Regions from separate parts of the Aliiroseovarius sp. genome, predicted to be linked through region 1. Evidence: riboswitches for the same ligand, from Rfam matches in the RefSeq annotation. Region 1 holds a riboswitch; each other region holds the start of a gene.
The links. Region 1 has a riboswitch for cobalamin ahead of ACO07D_RS04340 (DUF1636 family protein). Riboswitches for the same ligand answer to the same signal wherever they lie in the genome.
Positions count from the first base shown of each region.

Region 2: linked by a shared signal. The riboswitch ahead of ACO07D_RS01920 (TonB-dependent receptor plug domain-containing protein) and the one ahead of ACO07D_RS04340 (DUF1636 family protein) in region 1 are both predicted to bind cobalamin.
Region 3: linked by a shared signal. The riboswitch ahead of ACO07D_RS18615 (hypothetical protein) and the one ahead of ACO07D_RS04340 (DUF1636 family protein) in region 1 are both predicted to bind cobalamin.
Region 4: linked by a shared signal. The riboswitch ahead of ACO07D_RS07415 (DUF1636 family protein) and the one ahead of ACO07D_RS04340 (DUF1636 family protein) in region 1 are both predicted to bind cobalamin.

Region 1 is NZ_CBDDIE010000003.1:642,521-647,958, forward strand. It holds gene ACO07D_RS04325 (bifunctional allantoicase/(S)-ureidoglycine aminohydrolase) at 140-964, opposite strand; gene cobO (cob(I)yrinic acid a,c-diamide adenosyltransferase) at 1,392-2,000, opposite strand; gene ACO07D_RS04335 (NnrS family protein) at 2,091-3,245, opposite strand; cobalamin riboswitch at 3,301-3,526, shown strand; gene ACO07D_RS04340 (DUF1636 family protein) at 3,629-4,039, shown strand; gene cobW (cobalamin biosynthesis protein CobW) at 4,036-5,070, shown strand; gene cobN (cobaltochelatase subunit CobN) at 5,077-5,438, shown strand, end outside.
Region 2 is NZ_CBDDIE010000003.1:187,755-193,192, forward strand. It holds gene ACO07D_RS01905 (ABC transporter ATP-binding protein) at 1-50, opposite strand, end outside; gene ACO07D_RS01910 (FecCD family ABC transporter permease) at 47-1,030, opposite strand; gene ACO07D_RS01915 (ABC transporter substrate-binding protein) at 1,027-1,902, opposite strand; gene ACO07D_RS01920 (TonB-dependent receptor plug domain-containing protein) at 1,947-3,791, opposite strand; cobalamin riboswitch at 3,934-4,147, opposite strand; gene ACO07D_RS01925 (hypothetical protein) at 4,503-5,438, opposite strand, start outside.
Region 3 is NZ_CBDDIE010000003.1:3,555,791-3,561,228, forward strand. It holds gene ACO07D_RS18600 (HlyC/CorC family transporter) at 1-1,099, shown strand, start outside; gene ACO07D_RS18605 (hypothetical protein) at 1,220-1,705, opposite strand; gene ACO07D_RS18610 (helicase HerA-like domain-containing protein) at 1,707-3,266, opposite strand; gene ACO07D_RS18615 (hypothetical protein) at 3,656-3,982, opposite strand; cobalamin riboswitch at 4,051-4,286, opposite strand; gene ACO07D_RS18620 (invasion associated locus B family protein) at 4,477-5,127, shown strand; gene ACO07D_RS18625 (beta-ketoacyl-[acyl-carrier-protein] synthase family protein) at 5,220-5,438, opposite strand, start outside.
Region 4 is NZ_CBDDIE010000003.1:1,245,968-1,251,405, forward strand. It holds gene ACO07D_RS07400 (FecCD family ABC transporter permease) at 1-530, opposite strand, end outside; gene ACO07D_RS07405 (ABC transporter substrate-binding protein) at 556-1,500, opposite strand; gene ACO07D_RS07410 (ABC transporter ATP-binding protein) at 1,515-2,294, opposite strand; gene ACO07D_RS07415 (DUF1636 family protein) at 2,287-2,658, opposite strand; cobalamin riboswitch at 2,760-2,975, opposite strand; gene ACO07D_RS07420 (class I adenylate-forming enzyme family protein) at 3,689-5,089, shown strand; gene ACO07D_RS07425 (hypothetical protein) at 5,086-5,438, shown strand, end outside.

The DNA of each region.
Region 1 (5,438 bases):
CACTGCGCGACACTCCGATTTTCCAAGAAAATCGGCCATCGCCCCGCAGGTGAAAATTATTGAATAATTTTCGGTGGCGCGGCGGTGGCCTCGCTTCGCTCGGTATCACGCGACTAGCACGGTCGCGTGGGCGTATCCTTCACCGCCGAGGCAACACCATCTGCCTGTTCACATCCTTGTAGAGCAGATACCGAAACTCCCCCGGCCCACCGGCATAACACGCCTGCGGGCAGAAGGCGCGCAGCCACATGTAGTCGCCGGCCTCGACCTCGACCCAATCCTGGTTCAGGCGATAGACCGCCTTGCCCTCCAGCACATAAAGCCCGTGTTCCATCACATGGGTCTCGGCAAAGGGAATGACCCCGCCGGGCTGAAAGGTGACTATGTTGACATGCATGTCGTGGCGCAGGTCCTCGGGGTCGACAAAGCGCGTTGTGGCCCAGGCGCCGTCGGTGTCGGGCATGGGCGTGGGGTCGACATCCGCATCCGAGGTCACGAATGCCTCTGGCACCTCCAGCCCTTCGACCGCCTCATAGGCCTTGCGGATCCAGTGGAACCGCGCAGGCGCATCGCCTCGGTTCCAGACCGACCAATCGGCACTCGGCGGCAGGAAAGCGTATCCGCCCGGAGCCAGCTGATGGGTTTCATCGCCGATGCGCAGCTCTGCCGTGCCATCGACGACGAAGATCACCGCCTCGGCGCCCGGATCCAGTTCCGGCCGGTCGCTGCCGCCCCCCGGCACCAGCTCGGCGATGGCATGGGAGAACGTCTCGGCAAAGCCCGAGAGCGGCCGGGCGATAACCCAGAACCGCGCGCCTTCCCAGAACGGCAGGGCCGAGGTCACGATGTCCGAGAACGTGCCCTTCGGGATCACCGCATAGGCCTCGGTGAACATGGCGCGGTCGGTCAGGATCTGGTCCTGCGGCGGCAACCCGCCTTCGGGGGCGAAATATCGGCGTGTCATCACGGCTCCTCGAACTTGGCTGGTTTTAAAAGACCCGCTTGGCCGGGGCTTGCCAAGGCCAAAGCACACAGGCAGGGGCAGAGGCACCTATCGGCAAAAGCTGAAAACGGGCCCTGTCCAGGCACCCCTGCCCGGCTTGCGTCAGCAAGACGGGCCACGCCCAACGGGCGGCAAGACCCCGAAGGGGCGTAGCCGGGCGGCGGGAGCCCACCGTTTGTGGGGCCGACTTGTGGGACGGGCGGGCCGACGACATACTCAATTGCCTTGGCCCGCCCCCTCGTGCCTTAGCCACGGGCCAGCAAGCCTTTCGGCACAGCGTGTCCGGCCGGCCCGGCAGGTGGCCAAGGACCTCTGCCCATCGCAACCACCTTTCCAGACCAGGGCTGGCAGCCGACCTGGACCCCGCGACGAAACGGGGCGACGTGGATCAGAACTCCACGCCCTTCTGCGCCTTGATGCCATCGCGGAACGGGTGTTTGACCATGGTCATCTCGGTCACCAGGTCGGCGATCTCGATCAGCTCTTCCTTGGCGTTGCGCCCGGTCAGGATCACATGGGTCATCTCGGGTTTCTCGTCGCGCAGGAAGGCGACGACCTCGGCAATGTCCAGATAATCGTACCGCAGCGCGATGTTGATCTCGTCCAGCAGAACCATCTGGATCTCAGGCGTCAGGATCATCTCCTTGGCCTTTTCCCACCCGGCCTTGGCGGCGGCAATGTCACGCGACTTGTCCTGGGTCTCCCAGGTAAAACCCTCGCCCATCGCATGGAACTGGCAAAGGTCCGAGAAATTTTCTTCGATCAGGGTCCGTTCACCGGTCTGCCAGCCGCCCTTGATGAACTGCACCACCGCCGAGGGCATGCCGTGGGCGATACAGCGCAGGATCATGCCGAAGCCCGAGCTCGACTTGCCCTTGCCGGGACCAGTGTGCACGATCACCAACCCCTTCTCGCCGGTCTTGGTTTCCATCATGCGGTCGCGTGCGGCCTTTTTCTTGGCCATCTTTGCAGCGTGGCGGGCGTTATCGTCGGTCATGGGCGGCCTCGTGTCCTGTCTGGTCGGAAACGGAGTAGAAGCGCAGCGCGCGCACACTGTCAATGCTGCCACCGACCAATCGCGCGGCTTTCACCGACGCGATCCGCTGAAAATCGGGCGCGGCACCGGATCGTGACAGCGGGTAAGCAGACCTGCCAAGAACAGCAGCCAAGCCAAGCTCCAGGCCAGGACGGCCGCGTCCTGCCAACCTGCCACCCGCATCACAATGGCCGCCTGAAGGCACCCGAAGGCGGGCAGCATCCAGGGGCGGGCCTCCAGCCCCAGCGCGCCACGCCGGGCCACCGGGCGGGCGGCGACAGCCATGATCAACGATGACATGGCCCCCATGATCATAGCATGGATCGCGTTGGGGGACGCGACCAGGTCCACCCCGATCAGGGCCGTGCCCCACAGCCCCAACCCCAGTGGCAGCCAGAGGAACCCAAGCGCCAACATGAGCAACAGGGGCTCCCTATGGGCCCGGCCAAGCGACCATGTGGGCAGGCGCACGGCCTGGGACAGGGCAGCGGTCAACAACGCAAACCCTGCCAGTTCGTCTCGGCCCCAGATCAGCAAAGCCGCTGCCAGCCCCAGCGCCGCGGCACCGATCCACCCAAGCAACGGCAGGTCCCTCCCGGCCGCCCGACCGCGTCGGCTGGCATCGGACTTCAGAAAGCCGAAGACCATACGCCCGCCGACCACCACCAGCAGGGCGGCAAACAGCAGAGGCGCCAGCAGAGGCGCCGCGTCGAAACCGCCCCCCAGCACTGACCCGACCAGCACCGTGCCAGAGGCGCCTCCGGCCAGACAAAGAAAACCGACATAAGCCCAGATCTTGGCGGTTGCGCCGCGAATCCCCTCACGCGCCAGCACCAGGGCCAGCGCCCAGAACACTGCGGCATTCGCACTGGCGAGCCAGGCAAGAGGCAGCATGTCCGAGATCAGCATAGACAGGCGCGCCACACCCCACAGCCCAGCCAGAAGAGCCACCGCAGCACCCGACACAGGCGCCCGCCCGGTCCAGCTGCTGCAGGCCGATGGCAGGTACCCCAACAGGGCCGCCGCGCCAAATCCGAATGTCATCTCATGCACATGCCACAGATAGGGATCGGCAACCTGGTCCAGGCTCGTCGGCAGGACATGCCAGATTGCCACCGACAACGCCGCCCAGATCGCCGTCAACGGGAACATGATCCGGTAACTCGCGGCCAAAGCCCCCCGGCCCGGCCAGTAACGCCCCGACATGTCGTTTTCCTGCAGCAATCCGACCCCCTTGATGCTTGACAACAATAAGCACTTGGCCACATCTGGCCTAGCTGGTTCCTGTCGTAAGGCAGGCGAAGAGGGAATGCGACAGGCCACCACAGGCCGAGGCGCAGCCGCCCCCGCGACCGTGAACAGAGAGGTCACCCGACCACTGGCCCCACAGGGTCGGGAAGGTGGGTGGCCATCGGAACAACACCCCCCGGGGTCCACACGTTTCGAACTCTGCAAGCCGGGAGACCTGCCAGCACTGTACGTAACGGGCGAACGGGGTGTATCGCGACCGGCTTGTCGGAACAGCGGTCTCGGACCGGTTCCCTGGCTGGCCTGCCCCCTTTCGCCACAGATTGGAAAGGGAAGGCACAATGGACGACATGGCCGAAATTGACGCCAAGGTCACCGTCACCGTCTGCACCACCTGCCGCGCCGGTGCCCCCACTGACGCCGAAGGCCCTCGCCCCGGGGCCCGTCTGCATGATGCTCTATCCGGCGCCCTGCCCGACCATGTCCGCATCCGCCCTGTCGAATGCCTGTCCGCCTGCTCGCGCGGCTGTTCCATGGTGATCGAAGGCGGGGCTGAACGCTGGACCTACATCTACGGCGACATGGACCCGGACACCCATGTACCCGCCATCGTTGAAGGCGTGACCGCCTATGCCGCCACCACCGACGGTGTCGTGCCCTGGCGTGAACGGCCCGAGATCTTCCGCAAGCAATCCATTGCCCGCATTCCCCCACAAGCCCCGCAGAAATCCACCAAGGAGGCCGCCGAATGAGCAACCTGTCGAAAACCCCCGTCACCGTGATCACCGGCTTCCTCGGCTCCGGCAAGACCACGCTGATCCGTCACCTGATGACCCACAACCAAGGCAAGCGCCTGGCGGTTCTGGTCAATGAATTCGGCACCGCCGGCGTGGATGGCGACATCCTGAAGAGCTGCGCGGATGAGAACTGCCCGGAAAACAACATCATGGAGCTGGCCAACGGCTGCATCTGCTGCACCGTGGCCGATGATTTCATCCCCACGATCGAAGCCCTGATGGCCCTGCCGGAAAAACCCGATCACATCCTGATCGAGACCTCGGGCCTGGCGCTGCCGAAACCGCTCCTGAAAGCCTTCGACTGGCCCGCAATCAAGTCGCGCATCACCGTGGACGGCGTGATCGCGCTGGCCGATGCCGAGGCCGTCGCCTCGGGCCAATTCGCCCCCGACCTTGATGCCGTTCAGGCCCAGCGCGAGGCCGATGATAGCCTGGACCACGAAACGCCCCTGTCCGAGGTGTTCGAGGATCAGGTCTCCTGCGCCGATATCGTGCTTCTGTCCAAAGCCGACCTGGCGGGCGAAGAGGGCCTCGCCAAGGCCCGTGCCGTGATTGAGGCCGAAGCCCCGCGCGAGCTGCCGATCATCCCGATGAGCGAAGGCGTGGTCGACCCGCGTGTCGTGCTGGGGCTGGAAGCCGCCGCCGAAGATGACCTCGACGCGCGTCCCAGCCACCATGACGGCCATCACGACCACGAACATGACGATTTCGACTCGATCGTCATCGACCTGGGCGAGGTCGCCAATCCCGAAACGCTGCAAGGCAATATCGAACGTCTGGCCCGCGAGCAGAAGATCCTGCGCGTGAAGGGCTATGTCGCCGTCGAAGGCAAGCCGATGCGCATGTTGGTGCAGGCGGTCGGCGCGCGGGTCCGCGCGCAATTCGACCAGCCTTGGGGGGCGCAGGAACGTCGCACCCAGCTGGTGGTCATTGCCGAACATCACGACATCAACGAAGCCGCCATTCGTTCTGTGCTGGAGGCCTAAGCACCGATGCACGTCGTCTTCCGCGAAAGCCACGGGCTCGATCAGAGCGACACCCCGCAGGACCTCGGTCAGAGCCCTGCGGAGCTGGTCGTGCTGTCCTTCTCGGACAGTGACCTGGGGGCTTTCGCGGCAGGATGGCACAGGGCGAATGGGGGGGCGGATGGCAACTTGCCTTCACTGCGTCTCGCCAACCTGGTGGCGCTGAAACATCCCCTGTCGGTCGACACTTACGCTGAACAGACCCTGGTGGGCGCCAAGGCCATCCTGGTTCGGCTGATCGGCGGGGAAAGCTACTGGGCCTATGGGCTGGCGACGCTTCAAGACATGGCACGGCGGCGGGGGATCGCTCTGGCCATCCTGCCTGCCGA
Region 2 (5,438 bases), 450 kb from region 1:
TCACGCCCGCGACGGGCCACATTGAGTTTGGAAACAGACAGCAAGCTCATCCCATTTGCCTCCGCGTCTTGTAGATCAGATGCAAAAACAGCGGCGCGCCAATCAGGGCTGTCACGACCCCCAGCTTCAGATCCCGCGCGGGCAGCACCACCCGCACCGCGATATCGGCGGCTAGCAGAAGGATCGCGCCACCCAGGGCCGAACTCCACAAAAGGGCCGAGGGCCGGGCCTTCACGAAGGGGCGCAGAATGTGGGGCACAACAAGGCCGATGAAACCGATGGCGCCCGCAACGGCGGTGGCGGAGCCCACGATGGAGGCCACGCCTAAGACCAACAGAAGCCGCAGGCGGGTGAGGTTGATGCCCATCGCCTCGGCCGCATCCTCGCCCAAGGTCAACGCATCCAGGCCCCGACCAAGTCCCAGCAGCAAAAGCGCCCCCAGCACGAAGAAGGGTAGCGCCAGCCACAGGTGATCCAGGGATCGGTCGGCCAGCGAGCCCATCATCCAGAAGATGATTTCATTCGCGGCGAAAGGGTTCGGCGACAGGTTCAGGACCAAAGAGGTCAGCGCACCGGCCAGCGACGAGACCGCGACCCCCGCCAGGATCAACGTGATCGACGCCCCGCGCGGACCGGCCAGCAAAAGGACCAGAAAGACACCGATCAGCGCGCCGCCCAGCGCGGCCAGGGGCAGACCCAGCGCAATCACACCTGCAAACCCGGTCTGGATCGCCAGGACCGCGCCCAAGGCTGCAGACCCGGACACACCAATCAGACCCGGATCGGCCAGCGGGTTGCGCAGGTACCCCTGCATCGCCGCGCCCGACAGGCCCAACCCTGCCCCGACCAACGCAGCCAAGAGCGCGCGCGGCAGGCGGATCTCGCGCATCACCAGTGTCAGAGGGGTACCGGTATCGACAAACAGCGCATGCAGGCTCTTGCCCATCGGCACGCCCGCTGGACCAAACAGCAGCGCCGCGACCAACAGCGCCACAAGCAAGGGAACAAGGATCAGAAGAAGGCGGGTCATTGGCTGTCCTCCGGGACATCATGCAACGCAACCAGCCCGGCAATGGCACGCAGCACATGGGGCGAACCACAGATCCAGTCGCGGTCGGTCACACTGCCCTGCATTCGGTTCGAGGCGAGCGCCTGCACGACAGGGTGATCCAGAATTTCTTCGGATCGTGAGGCGCCGGGATAGCGGCGACCGGTGATCAAGGCATCAGGATCGGACATGGCCAGCATCTCCAGCGGGAATATCCCGCCCATGGGCAGGCCCGCTTCGACGGCGGCATTGCGAAACCCGGCGGTGCTCAGGATTTGACCGGCCAGGGTGCGGTCGCCCGAGGTATAGCCATTCGCGTAGTAAAGCGCGGCCAGCGGGTGGACCTCCGGCGCGCGCGCAGCCAGCGTGGCGAGATCGCGGTCATACTGCGCGGCCATCTCGGTGGCAGCATCCTGGCGGTGCAGAACCTCACCCATTTCGGTGATACGGTCGCGAACCTCAGACAGGGAATAGGCAGGGTCCATCACCACAACCGGCAGACCCAGACGGCGCAGCATCGAAACGGTCGCTCGGGTCGAGAACCGGCCCGCGATCACCAGGTCGGGGTCGAGCAGGTAGATCTCTTCGGCAAGGCCATGGTTGGGAACGTATTTCTGCGCCTCCCCGGCCATCGCGGACCCACGCGGGTCAAAGGACAGGTAGGAAACGGACAGGAGCTGGCCGGGGGCGGCCAGCATCATCGCAAGTTGGTCGGTGCAAAGGTTCATCGACACAACTCGACGCGGCGGTTGGCTCGACAGTGCCAGATCAGCCGCACTGGCCGCGCGAATGCCCTGGCCGGGGACAAGCCCAGCCAGGGTGAACGTGGCGGCCATAACCACGATCGCAGTCATGGCCATTGCGTGAGAGCCGATCTTCATAATGGCACGATCCAGTCTCAGAACTGCATCCGCGCGCCGAAGTAGAACGAGCGATCCGGCGTGCCGTAACCCGTGACGGTCTGATATTCCTCGTCAAACAGGTTCTCGGCGCGCAGGTAAAGCTCGGCGCTGTCGGAAACATCATAGGTCACCGTAGCATCCACCACGGTATAGTCCGCCAGCGGTCCGGTCGTATCGTTCAGACCGGCGACATGCTTGACTGCAAGGCCCGTCGACAAACGATCCGTCACCTCGGCATTCAGGCGGACGGCAGCCGTGTGCATCGGCACCCGGGCCAGCCGCATACCTGTCGCAGCGTTCTCGCTGTCGGTATAGGTGTAGGATGCCGTCATATCCAGGCTGTCGGACAGCTTGAAGGCCGCGGCAAGCTCGACCCCCTGGGCCCATCCGGTCCCCGGTGTCTGCGTGTAGCCAGTGGGCGACCAAGCGATCAGGTCGGTGATCTCGGTCCTGAACAAGGTGGCCGAAACTTCACCACCGTCAAAACGCTTTTCGATACCCAGCTCATAGCTGACCGAGGTTTCCGGCTGCAGCGCCGCATTGCCATAGGGTGACGAGAAGAGCTCGAACAGCGACGGCGTACGGAACCCGGTACCCACCGCGGCCCGGACCGTGATATCCGGCGTGGGCAGCCAGGCCAGCGACACGCGGCCGGTGGTCTTGCCGCCAAAGTCCGAATGATCGTCGTGACGCAGGACAGTCACCAACTCAACTTGCTCCGACAGGTGCCAATCGGCCTGAACCCAGGCCCCCAGCATGTCATGTTCACCGTTTTGCACGCCGCTTTCATAAGACTCGCGCGTCGCGTCCAGCCCGAAGGTTAGCGTGGCGTTGGTCAGCTCGGCTTGACCTTGATAAGCCAGCCCGATCCGCTCCCCCAGATAGTCATAGGCGAAGGGCCCCCAGGCGTTGGTGCCGGAGGAAAGCCTGTCGTTCTGGTAATACTGCAGCGAGAACTCATGCTCGACCGCGCCACCTTCGACACGCACGAAGCCGCGCAAACCGAATTGGTCGCTTTCCGACAGCTCGTCCGGAGACACACCGTCCACCGGGCCACCGCTATATTCGTCGTACTCGGTTTCCGAGGTCTGCCAGAAACCCGAGCCGCCGATGGTGACCGTGTCCGAAACCGCATACTCACCCGAGAAGCTCAGGCGGGTGGCCTCGTGGCCGTCGTCCTCGGTGTTGCCTGCGTTCTCGTCCGCGGCCGAAATTCCATCGGTGCGAATGTGGCTCAGCGTGGCGGCGAAGCTGCCGTAATCGCCAAGATAGCTCATGTTGTACGACAGCCGTGCGGTGTTGTGCGAGCCGTATTCCGCCGCAAGGTTGTGGTGCAGACCCGGCTCGGTGGCCCGGTTCGTGGTGATATTGATGACACCAGCAATGGCTTCGGAACCATAGAGGGCGGACTGCGCGCCCTTAAGCACTTCGATCCGAGTGATATCGTCCGTGGTCAACCCTCCGAAATCAAACGCAATCTGCGGGGCGGACGGGTCGTTCACGTCGATACCGTCAACGTAAACCCCGATATAGCGCCCGGATGAACCACGAATGCGCAGGCTGGTGGTCGAACCGATGCCACCGTTGCCCGTCACGCTGAGACCGGGAAGCGTGGCAAGATAATCAGCGACCTGAATGTCGCCGGCTTCTTCAAGATCTTCACGGGTGACAATTTCGACCGTAGAGCCGCTACGCTCGGTCTTGGTGGTCTCGCCGCGGTTCGCAGACAGCGTAAGGTCGCCAGAGACGATAATGGTGCCGAGATCGGTGTAATCCTGCGCGATCGCAGGCGTGGAGACCGCGCTGACAAACGCGGTCGTGGAAAGAATACGGGCAAGCATTGGCCACGTCCCTCTGAATTGCCTCGCCTCGTTTCGCGGGCGGGCAGTAGTCCATTTTTGCGGTCGAAGATCTTGGAGTCCGGCCGCGGCGAAAATGTCACCACGACGGACAGACCGTAATCTCGCACGCACCCCGCGTACGGATTGGGTGATCACCTCGGCAGGTCTCCTGACTCGCGGGTCGCAGCTTGGCCGGGCCTTCCCGCACCGCTTGGCGGCACAGTGGCTTTGTCCGGCCTCGCTCTCCGCTTACAGTTGCGGGGGCAGTCACGGAATTGGCGCCTGATGGCTACACCTCACCGTGTTCCCTATTATCCCACCGGCATGCCGACAGGACCGAAGCGGAATCGGAGGTAGTACGAGGAAGACGTTTTGTAAAGAATTCTTAAAGCATGCTGGAAAGAAAATTTTTCATGGGACGCGGAAACACCGCTTCTGAGATTTAAGAAAAGAAACGGTGGCTCGGAGTTAAAAACAATCCTGTCTTTGCACCGATCAACGTAAAAGGCCGCCGCCAACGGAACCTTTCTTCGAACTGCCAAGGGTGGGTGACTCACCATAACCCTTCCACCGGAGTCCCTTATTTCATTGGGCAATCCGACATCGGATTGCGAAAAAGGCTGGCGTTTCTTCCTTTGACTCAGGAAAGTTCTTCCACTGGGAAGTCGAAAAAAGTGGCCAGAGCAGCACCCGCTCGTCCCCCTCAGACAGTCAGATTTGCTGATCACCGTTTAGCAGGGAGTGGACACCCGCCAGTTCGACGGTCCGGTATTTCTTTCTCGACCGGATCGCAAACGCGGGTGTCTCCGTGAGTAGACCTCGCACGACGAGCTCTTCGACCTGAGCTGTATTACACCCCAACATATTGCCCGCTTTCAGAAAGGTGACTGCGTTCCTTTCGACTTCATCATATTTCCTGGCCAAAGCCCTTGGGCAGGTGATGTGGTCGGAGAGCAGCTTCTTTTTCCGATCCGGGTTGGTCACCGGCAAACCGTAGGGGATGACCATGCCAAGCACTTGCCAAGTAGCGCATTTGCATCGCTTGGCGGCATCTTGAAAAGATACCCATTTGGCCGCTGACTTGTTGCCGAGAAAAGGCACCCATCCTTTGGTCACGGAAGTGGCAAAGCGCCAAATCTCGTTGCTATGGAAACCAGGGACCGCGCCTCGATGTTTGAAGTGAGGCTGAATGAGCCTGTTTTGAGAAAGCTGGGAAAGGGTTGCACGTGTCACACCGAGCTTTTTCGCCGTCCGCTCGGCCGTGAACACCCTATTCAACTCATGTGCAATCTCATCAGCCACATTTGATGGTACGTATCGCAGCAGTTCGAAGCTGTTGCTGTCGTTCTTCCGGACATCGCCACGCTGAAGGAGGGCATGACCCGTTTTGGTGAAATCCAGCCGACGTTCTTTAGAAAGCGATCGGTGTGTGTGGAGCTTTCGTCTTGGGTTTTTGACGCCGAGGACCAATGCATCTTTCTGAACGGGATAGGTATCGAAAATGAACTGCCGAACTGGATCGCGGATTGCATCGAAGGCAGGATCATCTTCGCGATTGCGAAGCCACTCGAAGAAGACGCCAAACCGAGCTCGGTAGAGGGAGTTGTCGTTGGGACGCCTGCGTTCCAGTTCGGCGAGTTTTTCAAT
Region 3 (5,438 bases), 2.9 Mb from region 1:
GCGTCTGATCGGTTCGGTCCTGTTGGGCAACAACCTGGTGAACATCCTGGCAGCCTCCCTGGCGACAGCGCTGTTCACGCGGCTGTTCGGCGACAGCGGTGTGGCCCTGGCGACCCTAGTCATGACCCTGCTGGTGCTGATCTTTGCCGAAGTGCTGCCCAAGACCTATGCGATCACCAACCCGGAGGTCGCCGCCGCGCGCGTCTCGGCCCCGATCAAGGTGGTCATCCTGGTGTTGGCCCCGATCGTGGCCACCGTGCGCACGATCACCCGCCTGATGCTGCGCCTGTTCGGCGTGAAGACCGACCCGGACAGCCACATCCTGGCGGTGCGCGAGGAAATCGCCGGCGCCATTACCCTGGGCCATTCGGAAGGCGCGGTGGAAAAGGAAGACCGCGACCGGCTGCTGGGCGCGCTGGACCTGGGCGACCGTGTGGTGGAAGAGATCATGTTGCACCGCTCAGGGATCGAGATGATCGACGCGGGCCAAAGCGCCATAGAGGTGTTGGAACAGGCCCTGGCCAGCCCGCACACCCGCCTGCCCGTCTTTCGCAACGAGCCCGAGAACATCGTCGGTGTGATCCATGCCAAGGACCTCAGCCGCGCCATGTATGCCGCCCAGGCAGCCGGGCGCGAACTGATGGATTTCGACGTGATGGAAGTGGCCAAGGAGCCCTACTTCATCCCCGAAACCACCACGCTCGACGACCAGATGCGCCAGTTCCTGCACCGCCATACGCATTTTGCGCTGGTGGTGGACGAATACGGCTCCCTGCAGGGTCTGATCACGCTCGAGGACATCCTGGAAGAGATCGTGGGCGAGATCACCGACGAGTTCGACACGGAAAGCGAGCCGGAACTGACGCGCTCCGACGATGGGCACTTCCTGGTCGACGGCGCGATGACCATTCGCGACCTCAACCGCATGACCGACTGGGGCCTGCCGGACGAGGAGGCGAACACCATCGCCGGTCTGGTCATCCACGAGGCACAGATGATCCCGAACGAGGGGCAAGTGTTTTCCTTCCACGGCTTCCGCTTCCAGGTGGTCAGCCGCGAAGGCCACCGCATTGCCGAACTGAAGATCCGACCGCTGTAAGACGGCGGTCCCCCGAGCGCAGCGAGGCCATCGCCGCGCAACCGAAAACTATTTCAAATAGTTTTGCACCTGCGGGGCGGTGGCGCGCCTTCGGCGCGACTGCAGCGCCCATCCAATAGGCTAACGCAGCCGCCGTACCGCCGCGCCCAGAAGCGCGCGGGAATAGGCCTTGTGAAACCCCATCAGCGCATGGACCAGTACCCCCAGCTTGCCATTCCCGCCCGGCACCACGGCCGAGCCGAAATAGAGCCGCGTGCCGCCCGGGGTGGGCTCCACCATCAGCCAGGAGCGGGTTTTCGCGGCCATGTCGCACAAGAGGAGCTGATCCACCTCCCGTCCCTCGACATCCCAGGCGGCGAAACGCTCCGCCCGCCCCTCAGCCAGGGCCCGCACCTCACCGTCCGTGGACGGGCGGCGCACGGTGACCCGCAGGATGACGCGTTCCAGCTTGAACAGAGGCGTGGTGTAGAAGGCCACGACATAGTCGGCAAAGGACACCTTCCCAGGCAGCTCCACCGCATAGCAATCGGCATAACAGCCGGGCCGTTGGTGATAGGTCTGCAACAGAGCCGTCTCCGGCAGCGGCGCCTCAGACACGCGGGCCATCTCAGCGCCCCTTGAACAACGTGCCGAAGAGCCCGCGCACGATGCGGCGTCCGGTGGTACCCTTCAGCTCCTTGATCACCACATTGGCGACGGCTTCGCCGAAGCTTTCCGACTTGCGCGAGCGGCTCTTGCGGGGGGACCGCGAGCTTGACCGCCCCACCCGCGTGCCCGAGTAGCGCCGCCCGGCACGGTATTCGCGTTCGGCAGCGCTTTCGGCCTCCTCCTCGGCCTTCTCCGCCTCCTCGGCCTCGCGGGCCGCGTCAGCTGCGCGTTTGGTCAGCACCTCATAGGCGCTTTCGCGATCCTTCAGCTCCTCATACTTGCCGGCAATCGGCGAGGCATTGATCAGCGCCTTGCGATCCTTCGGGTCAAGCGGCCCCAGCTGCGAGGACGGCGGGCGGATCAGCGTGCGTTCCACCACCCCGGGCGCGCCCTTGCGCTCCAGCATGGACGTCACGGCCTCGCCCACGCCGACCTCGCGGATCGCGTCCTCGGTCTCGAAACGCGGGTTGTCGCGATAGGTCTCGGCGGCCTGGCGCAGCTCCTTGCGGTCCTTGGCGGTAAAGGCCCTGAGCGCATGCTGAATGCGGTTGCCGAGCTGACCCAGGATATCCTCGGGCACATCGGCCGGGTTCTGGGTGCAGAAATAGACGCCCACGCCCTTGGACCGGATGAGCCGCGCCACCTGTTCCACCTTGTCCAGCAGCGCCTTGGGCGCGTCATCGAACAGCAGATGCGCCTCGTCAAAGAAGAAGACCAGCTTGGGCTTGTCGGGATCCCCGACCTCGGGCAGTTCCTCGAACAGTTCCGACAACAGCCACAGAAGGAAGGTCGCGTAAAGCTTCGGCGAGCCCATCAGCTTGTCCGCCGCCAGGATCGAGATCCGCCCGCGCCCGTCTGTATCCGTGCGCATGATGTCGCTGAGTTCCAGCGCCGGTTCACCGAACAGCCGCGCGCCGCCCTGGTTTTCCAGCACCAGCAATGCCCGCTGGATCGCCCCAACCGAGCTGGCGGAGACATTGCCGTAGCGTAGGCTGAGGTCCTTGGAGTTCTGCCCAACCCAGACCAACAGCGCCTGCAGGTCCTTCAGGTCCAGCAGAGGCAGCCCCTGTTCATCCGCCACGCGGAAGGCGATATTCAGCACACCTTCCTGCGCCTCGGTCAGTTCCAGCAGCTGCGACAGCAGCAGCGGCCCCATCTCGGACACGGTGGTGCGGATCGGGTGCCCCTGGTCGCCATAGAGATCCCAGAAAGTCACCGGGAAGGCACCATACTTATAGTCGTCAAAGCCGATGGTTCCCGCCCGTTTCATGAAGGCGTCATGCAGCTTGAACCCCTCCGAGCCCGCGGCCGCCAGGCCCGACAGGTCCCCTTTCACATCCGACAGGAAAACCGGCACGCCCTGGGCAGCAAAGCCTTCGGCCAGGATCTGCAGAGTGACGGTCTTGCCGGTGCCGGTAGCCCCCGCGATCAGCCCGTGGCGGTTGGCATACTTCAGCAATAGTCCTTGTTTTTCAACGTATTCAGCCCCGCCGCCGCCAATGAAAATGCGCCCGTCCATATCGCTGCCCATGAGCCCGCCTCTACTTCCTGTGGAAAACTTCTGGGTTGAAAATACAAAATTAACCCTTCTGCGCTAGGGTGAAATCATCCGGGCAGTGTCCTCTTTCGCCCGGATGACTTCCTCCCTGTCAGACTGGCCGCGCCCCCGGGCGCGGCTTTTTTTCGAAAATGTTGAAAAACAACCACTTTCCCCTGTTGACCGATGCGACCAAACGTCATAGCGTTCCGACACAATATAAGCCGGCCGGTCCGGCAGGGAGTGAAAAATCAGGAAAGGGCCCTCATCCAGGGCCCTTTTTCTTTGTGCTTTTTCCAAGAAAATGATGGGGGCCGGAATATCGTTCCCGGCAGGTGGGTGCGCCAGCGGCGGCGCGACCAACCTTTGTGTCAACTCAGCGCCATCTCGACCTGACGGGTGGCAATGACCAAGCCGCGCCCGGCCTTGGCCGCCGCCCAAACCTCGTCCTCGGACAGGTCCGCATCCACATCCCCGGCCAGCCAGGCCTCGTCCCGCGTGGCGCGCCAAGCCAGGCGGCAGGGCCGCCCGCAGCCCGCCACATCCGCCGCGCCGGAGATTTCGAATTCCTCGTCCAGCGTGTCGCCCGCCGCACCGATGGCAGCGCTCAATCGTGTCAACAGAGCATGGCCCTGCAGGCAGGCCCCGCCTGTGATCGGACAGGTGGTGCAGATGATCGTTTCGTCTTTCCGGGTCATGTCGCCCTCCGCGCGTTGAAACGGGGTTTACGGGCGGACGGATCATCCACGCCGGGGCACCCCGCCCGGGTTGTCTACAGGCGATGGCAGGTCTCCTGACTTGCGGGTCATGGCTCGCCCGGCCCTTCCCGATCCTCTGCTCGAAAGCCTCGGATCAGTGGTCATGCCGGGGTGCTCGCCGCCTACAGTTGCGGGGGCAGTCGCGGAATTGGCGCCGTTGAACGGATCGTGGGCGCCGCACCGTGTTCCCTGATCGTCCGACACGCAGGGCGCGCCGAACGAAACCATCCTCTGCGCTCTAACACGGGCAGGTCGTGGTGTCAGGCGAATTTGCGTCACCTCCCGTCCGGAACGCGGCAAGCAAACACTGAACGGCCGGGGACACGCGGAATTCCCCCATGGCGCGTCAGGCAGTCGTTTTGCGCCTGACAGCCTGTTCCAGCCATGTTAAGCATCCGTCCGAACAGGTTCATGATAAACACAGGACATTGCACATGAAGGCAGATCTGTTGAAACCGCTTACCCTGGCCGCACTGTTTGCGCTGAGCACCGCTTCGACCGGCTGGGCACAGGACAGCGGCGAGGCCGCCCCGGCCGAAGGTGAAGACGCCGCAGCTGAGGCCGAGGCCGAAGCCGACGCCGGTGTGACCGGTCTGGACATGGGCACCGATGCGGAACGCCAGCCCGGCCAGATTTATGTCGCCGAGGTTCATGGCGATTGGGAGCGCCGCTGCGCCCACAACCCGGGCGGCGACGATCCGTGTCAGATGTATCAGCTGCTGAAGGACGCGGACGGAACGCCAGTCGCCGAGATCAACATCGTGCGCCTGCCCGAGGGCAGCCAGGCCCTGGCCGGGGCCACCTTTGTTGCCCCCCTGGAAACACTGCTGACCGAAAAGCTGACCATTGCCGTGGACAGTGGCGGTGGCAAGGAATACGCCTTCCGCGTCTGCACCGCACAGGGCTGCCTGGTTCAGCTGGGTTTTGGCCCCGCGGATATCGCGGCAATGAAGGCCGGTAGCGTGGCGACCGCCACTATCGTGCCCGCCGTCGCACCGGACCAGCGCGTGCAGCTGCCGATCTCGCTGACCGGCTTCACCGCCGCCTTTGACTCGCTGCAGCCGCCGGTTCTGCCGCAGCAATAAGCCGCCACAGGCCCAGACACGAAAACGCCGCCCTCGGGGCGGCGTTTTTTTATTGGATCCCTTTTAATGGACCACAACGGGGAAAGCGTCCCTCACGCCACCTTTCGCAAGGCCAACACCGCGTTCAGCCCGCCAAAGGCGAAGGCATTGGACAGTACCGCCTCGCATTCCATCTGGCGCGCCACGTTGGGCACCACATCCAGCGCACACTCCGGGTCCGGCTCCTCATAGCCGATCGTGGGGGCGATCACCCCTTCGCGCAGGGCCATGATACAGGCCAGCAGTTCCACCGCGCCGGTGCCGCCAATCAG
Region 4 (5,438 bases), 600 kb from region 1:
CAGAAGATCACGGAATGGGCCGCGCGGCTATCGCCCGCGAAGATCAGGTAATTGGTAATGGCGGCGAACAGGAAGGACACGGCGAGGCCCGCCAGGATCAGTTTCTCGGGTGCGCTGGTGCGCAGGCGCTGCACCAGCGCCAGCACGATGCCTGAGGCGACGATACCGCCGCAGAAGGCGGCCAGCGGCAGGGTCCAGATGCCCAGCACATCGCCGGTGACGGTAATGACCAGCACGGCGCCGGCAGCGGCCCCCGAGGAGAGGCCGAACAGGAACGGGTCCGCCAGGTCATTGCGTGTGGTGGTTTGCAGTACGACGCCGACAATGCCCAGCCCCGCGCCGATGATGGCGGAAAACAGCGCGCGCGGCAGGCGCAGGTCAAAGATGATGCGGCCCATCGGGGTGGGGTCCGCGTCGCTCCAGCCAAGCCCCGTGGCGATGGCGGCGAAGACCTCGGCCAGGGGAATGGCGGTCGTGCCGTAGAGCACGGACAGAAGGATCAGGGCGACCAGAACGGCCGCCCCTCCCATCAGTATCAGGCCGAAACGACCCACTTCAGAACAGATCCGGGTGCATGGCTTTCGCTATGGCTTCGATCGCGTCGATATTCGCCGGGCCAGGGGTCAGCTCTTCGTAGCGCAGGCCGATCCAGCGCTCGTTTTTGACCGCGTCAATATGGGCCATGACCGGATGTTCCTGCAGGAACTTGAACGTGTCGGCGGCGCCATTGCCGGTCTGATAATCCAGCAGGACCAGGAACTCCGGGTTGGCGGCGGCGACGGCCTCCCACGAGGTGCGACCCCAGCTGGTGTCCATGTCATGGGTCACGTTGGTGCCCCCAGCCGCAGAGATCATCGCGTCGGGGATCGCGAACTTGCCCGAGGTAAAGGGCGCGTCCGCCGGGCCGTCCAGCAGGAAGACACGCGGCTTTTCGGCATCCGCCGTCTTGGCTTCGATCGCCGCCAGCTGCTCTTTCCAGCCGGAAACCAGCATCTCGGCCTTGTCGCTCACGTCCATGACCTCGCCCAGACGCAGCACGTCGCCAAACAGCAGGTCCATCGAGGCGACCGGGCGGCCTTCGTGCAGGTGCACGCAGCTTTCGGTCAGCACCATGGTCTGGATGCCGAAGGGGGCGAGCGTGTCCGGGGTCACGTCCCCGCCAGGTTTCATGCCGTAATACCAGCCAGCAAAGAACATGTCGGGCTCGGCGGCGACCAGGTTTTCCACCGTGGGGTATTTCGGCGCCAGCTCCGGGATGTCACCGCGCATGGCGTCGAAATCCGGGCTGGTCTTGTACCAGCCGGTAATGCCGGTCAGGCCGACGATCTTGTCTTGCAGACCCAGGGCAAAGGCCATGTCGGTCATGTTCATGTCATGCACGACAATGCGTTCGGGCGTCTTTTCGAACACCAGCGGCGCGCCGCAATTGTCCACCGTGACCTCGGCCGAGGCGGCCTGGGCCAGTCCCAGCAGCACGGCTGCGGGCAGGTACATCTTCATCCTCACTCACTCCTTCAGATGTGGATTTCTGTTTTTCGGATATCCAGCGTCGGGATCTGCCGGTCGCCATGGGGCAACAGCAGGTAATTGACGCCGAACGTGTCATGGACTGCCTGGGGGGTCAGAACCTCGGTAACCGAGCCGAACCCGGTCAGGCGGCTGTCCTTCATCAGGGCGACATGGGTCGCGAACTCCGGGATCATCACAAGGTCATGCACCACCATGATCACCGTCACCCCCAGCGCGGCCACCAGCGACAGCATGCGTCCCTTGGCATCGGGGTCGAGGTGGTTGGTCGGTTCATCCAGGAACAGGATCTGCGGCTTCTGTGCCAGGGCGCGGGCGATATGCGCCCGTTGACGTTCGCCACCCGACAAGCGGTCCATCGGCTTGTCGGCCAGCGCGGCAAGCCCGGTCAGGCCCAGGATGCGGTCCATGGCCTCGGCATGTTCAGTGGCAGAATGATCGGCCCAAATCGGCATTTGCCCCAAGGCCACGTACTCCCGCAGCTTCAACCGCCCATCCGGGGCCGAATGTTGGCTGACCAGGGCAATGCGGCGGGCCCGCTGCTCCAGCGGCATGTCACGCAGGCTCTGCCCTTCGATGGTCACGTCGCCCAGGGCGATTTCCTCGATCCCCGACAACAGGTTCAAAAGCGTGGTCTTGCCCGCCCCGTTTGGCCCGGCAATCGCCAGTCGAGCGCCGCGGGGCAGGTCGAACGAGACATCGCTGATCAGCCGGTCGCCGTTCAGCGCAAAATACTCCAGGTTATCGACACTCAAAAAATCATGCATGCGCCCACCCCCGCGACTTGTGCCCGGGCAGGCGGGCCAGGGTCTTGTCATAGAGCGCGCGCGGGCGCTCGGTTGCCGAGGTCCAACCGGTTTCATGCGCATCATATTGATGGGCGAACTCCGCAATGGCCGCGATATCCTCGTCCCCGGCGATGGGGCCGAACAGATAGGTGGCCTTGCCTGGCGCCTGAAAGCCGACGGCCACCGGGTGGTCGCATCCCGCCATGCAGTCAACCGGGCGGATGGTGAAGCCGGTTGGCAGTCGCGCTGTCAACGCAGCCCGCATTCGTGCCGCCGCAGTTGGCCCCGCACATGTCGTGCAGACCAACAAAGTGTGGTCTTGGTGATTATCTGTTTGGGACATGGTCGCCCCCGCTTGCCATCAAGCGCAGAACGAAGGTGCCCAGTTTGTCCTTACGCGAAAGACGTGTCATCCAGCCTCCTTCCAGAGCGCCCCGCTCCGGGTCAGTTTCAACTTGGATGGCAGGTCTCCTGACTTCGCGGGTCAAAGCTTGGTCGACCTTCCCGACCCCTTCGAGGTCAGTGGTATCTTCGACGTCGCTCACCGCTTACAGTTGCGGGGGCAGTCACGGAATTGGCGCCTGATGGCTACACCTCACCGTGTTCCCTTTTCATCCCGCGACCTTGGGTCTGGCGGGAACCATCAGCGCTACAGAAATCCGGCCTGCGGCAGTTTGTCAAGCATTGTGGACCTGCCAGCGCTGAAACACGCCGTAAAACGGGTGTTGTCCGGCCTTCGAGATATGTGCGGGCCTGGCAGGTCAACCGGGGGTGTCACTTCTACAGAATCACCTCACATCACGGGCGCCAGGTGGGCGGTCAGCAGCACGGCGATGATCATCAGTTCGACCAGCAGCGGCAGCAGCATGGACGGAGCCGGGGTCGGTGACATCCACCAGCACGATCTGAAAGATCTTGCGACCGGTTTCGGCCCGAGGCTGCTACTCTTGGCAATCGTGGCGAATGACCGCAGGCAGCCCAAAGCGGTCGTGACCGTCCTTCACCCAGGGCGGGAAGCGGTCTTTTGCTGCGATTAGCCTCAAGGTCAGCTAGGTGGACCGCAGCAGTCATTTGCCGGTTCCCCCATGAATACTGCCTTCATGGTCCAGGCAGCATCCCAGAAATGAGTTGAGCTTGGAGAGCTCAAGCCGACGCCGGCAATGCGATCAGCAAAACTCTGCAATCTGATCGATGCGAGCAAGTGAAGGAGCAAACGGGCAAAGGTGCGAGCCGTTGTACCGCAGTGCCTTGTTTACTCAGGTGCCAGCGTGTTTACTAATGTGATGGATCCGCGGCATCGGGTCGCCATTATAGCTACAGAACGGAATATAGCTTTGTCCGATGAGCTTTTCACAACCAGTAAATCAGACCTGTTGTCCGACGCCAGCGGACGTCTATCGCGCGCTGATGCCTTCGCGCGAGCCCGGGCCGTCGCTGATGCTCTTGAAGTTGCTGGCCTGAAACCGGGGGACAGGGTCGCGCTTCTTTGCCGTTCCCCCGCTGACGCCATCATCGGGTTCATTGCCACGCTGATGACGGAGTTCGTTGCGGTTCCCGTTCACCCGTCCTCTCCACCGGCCGCCACGGCAGGGCTGCTCGTCGCCAGCGGCGCGGCGGCGATGATCAGTGACCACGGGGACTTCGCCGACTTGACCGGCGCAGACACCATCGCGCACATAAGCTCCCGCCTCGATCCCGTGGCCTGCCATGCCCCGACACTGTCAGGCAGCGCGGACCAGATCGCCGCGTTGCTCTACACATCCGGTACCACCGGCGCCCCCAAGGGCGTAACCATCACGCTTGGCAATCTCCTTGCGATGACCGACCGGCTGGTGCACGACTTCTTCCGAGTCGATGACACGGACACGCTCCTATTGGCCGCGCCACTTGCGAATGTCTACGGAACCGCCCTTGTCGCAACGGCGCTGCGGGCCGGCGCCACCTTGTCGATACCTGCTGTACCGCGGCCGGACACGATCCTGGAGGCGATGCGCCGCGACAAGGTCACGTTCATGGCTGGCGTGCCGATGGTGGGCGGCATGATGCTCAAGGCCACCGGAGACACCAAGAACCCCTTGCCTGATCTGAAGCGGGTGCTTCTCGCGGGCACAAAGCTGGACCCCAACATGGCCAATGCGATTGCCCGGCGCTTTGATTGCGAAGTCATGACCGGTTACGCAATGACCGAAGCCGTTCCCCTGGCCATGATGCTGGATACAGCGCAGCTTGGCGGTGGGAATGTCGGGAGTGTTGCAAAGGGCGTTGAGATGCGGATTGTCGACACGGGTTTCGCCCCCGTCAAACCGGGTGAGCCTGGTGAAATCCTGGTGCGTGGGGCGGTTGTGACGCCGGGGTACTGGCAAAATGACACTGCCAACGCCGCAGCCTTCCATGACGGCTGGTTCCGCACAGGCGATATAGGTCGTATTGACGCCGACGGTCACCTTGAACTCATCGACAGGCTAAAGGAAATCATCAAGACCGCAGGCAATACCGTCTATCCATCAGAGATCGAGTCGGTGTTGCGCGATCACCCCGGGGTCGGCGAAGCGGCGGTCATCGCCCAGCCCCACGACGGGGTTGGCGAAATCGTGGTCGGTTACTTCACGGGCACACCGGAACTCGACACCAAGGCGCTGCGGACATGGTGCCAGGACCGTCTTGTAAGCTGGAAGGTCCCGCGCAGGTTGGTACAGGTTGGGGCGATGCCCATGACGCCATCTGGCAAGATTTCCAAGGCGCAGCTGCGGATGGAGCAAGGACGCTCGGCATGACGCAAGCGATGCCAAGCGCTGAAGCAAAAGTCCACCAAGCCCTTCTCGGCAACGATCCAGGGCTGGCGCAGTCGATGCTTGACCAATCAGGGGACGAAATCAATGCCCGTCAGGGCGCGCTTCTGCAGGCGCGTATACATCTGCGAGCAGGAACTCCCGAGGCTGCTATAGAGGTGTTGCGCGGCATGGAAACGCCGAGACCCGCTGAACTGCGGGTCATCGCGTGGGCTTACTATCAAAGCGGTGATGCCCGGGCCGCGCTGGATGCGATCGACGCTGCGATCAAGGCAGATGACAAGCCGGCCAAAGAAACCGACGCCCTGCTGCGACTCCGTGCGGCAACGGATCT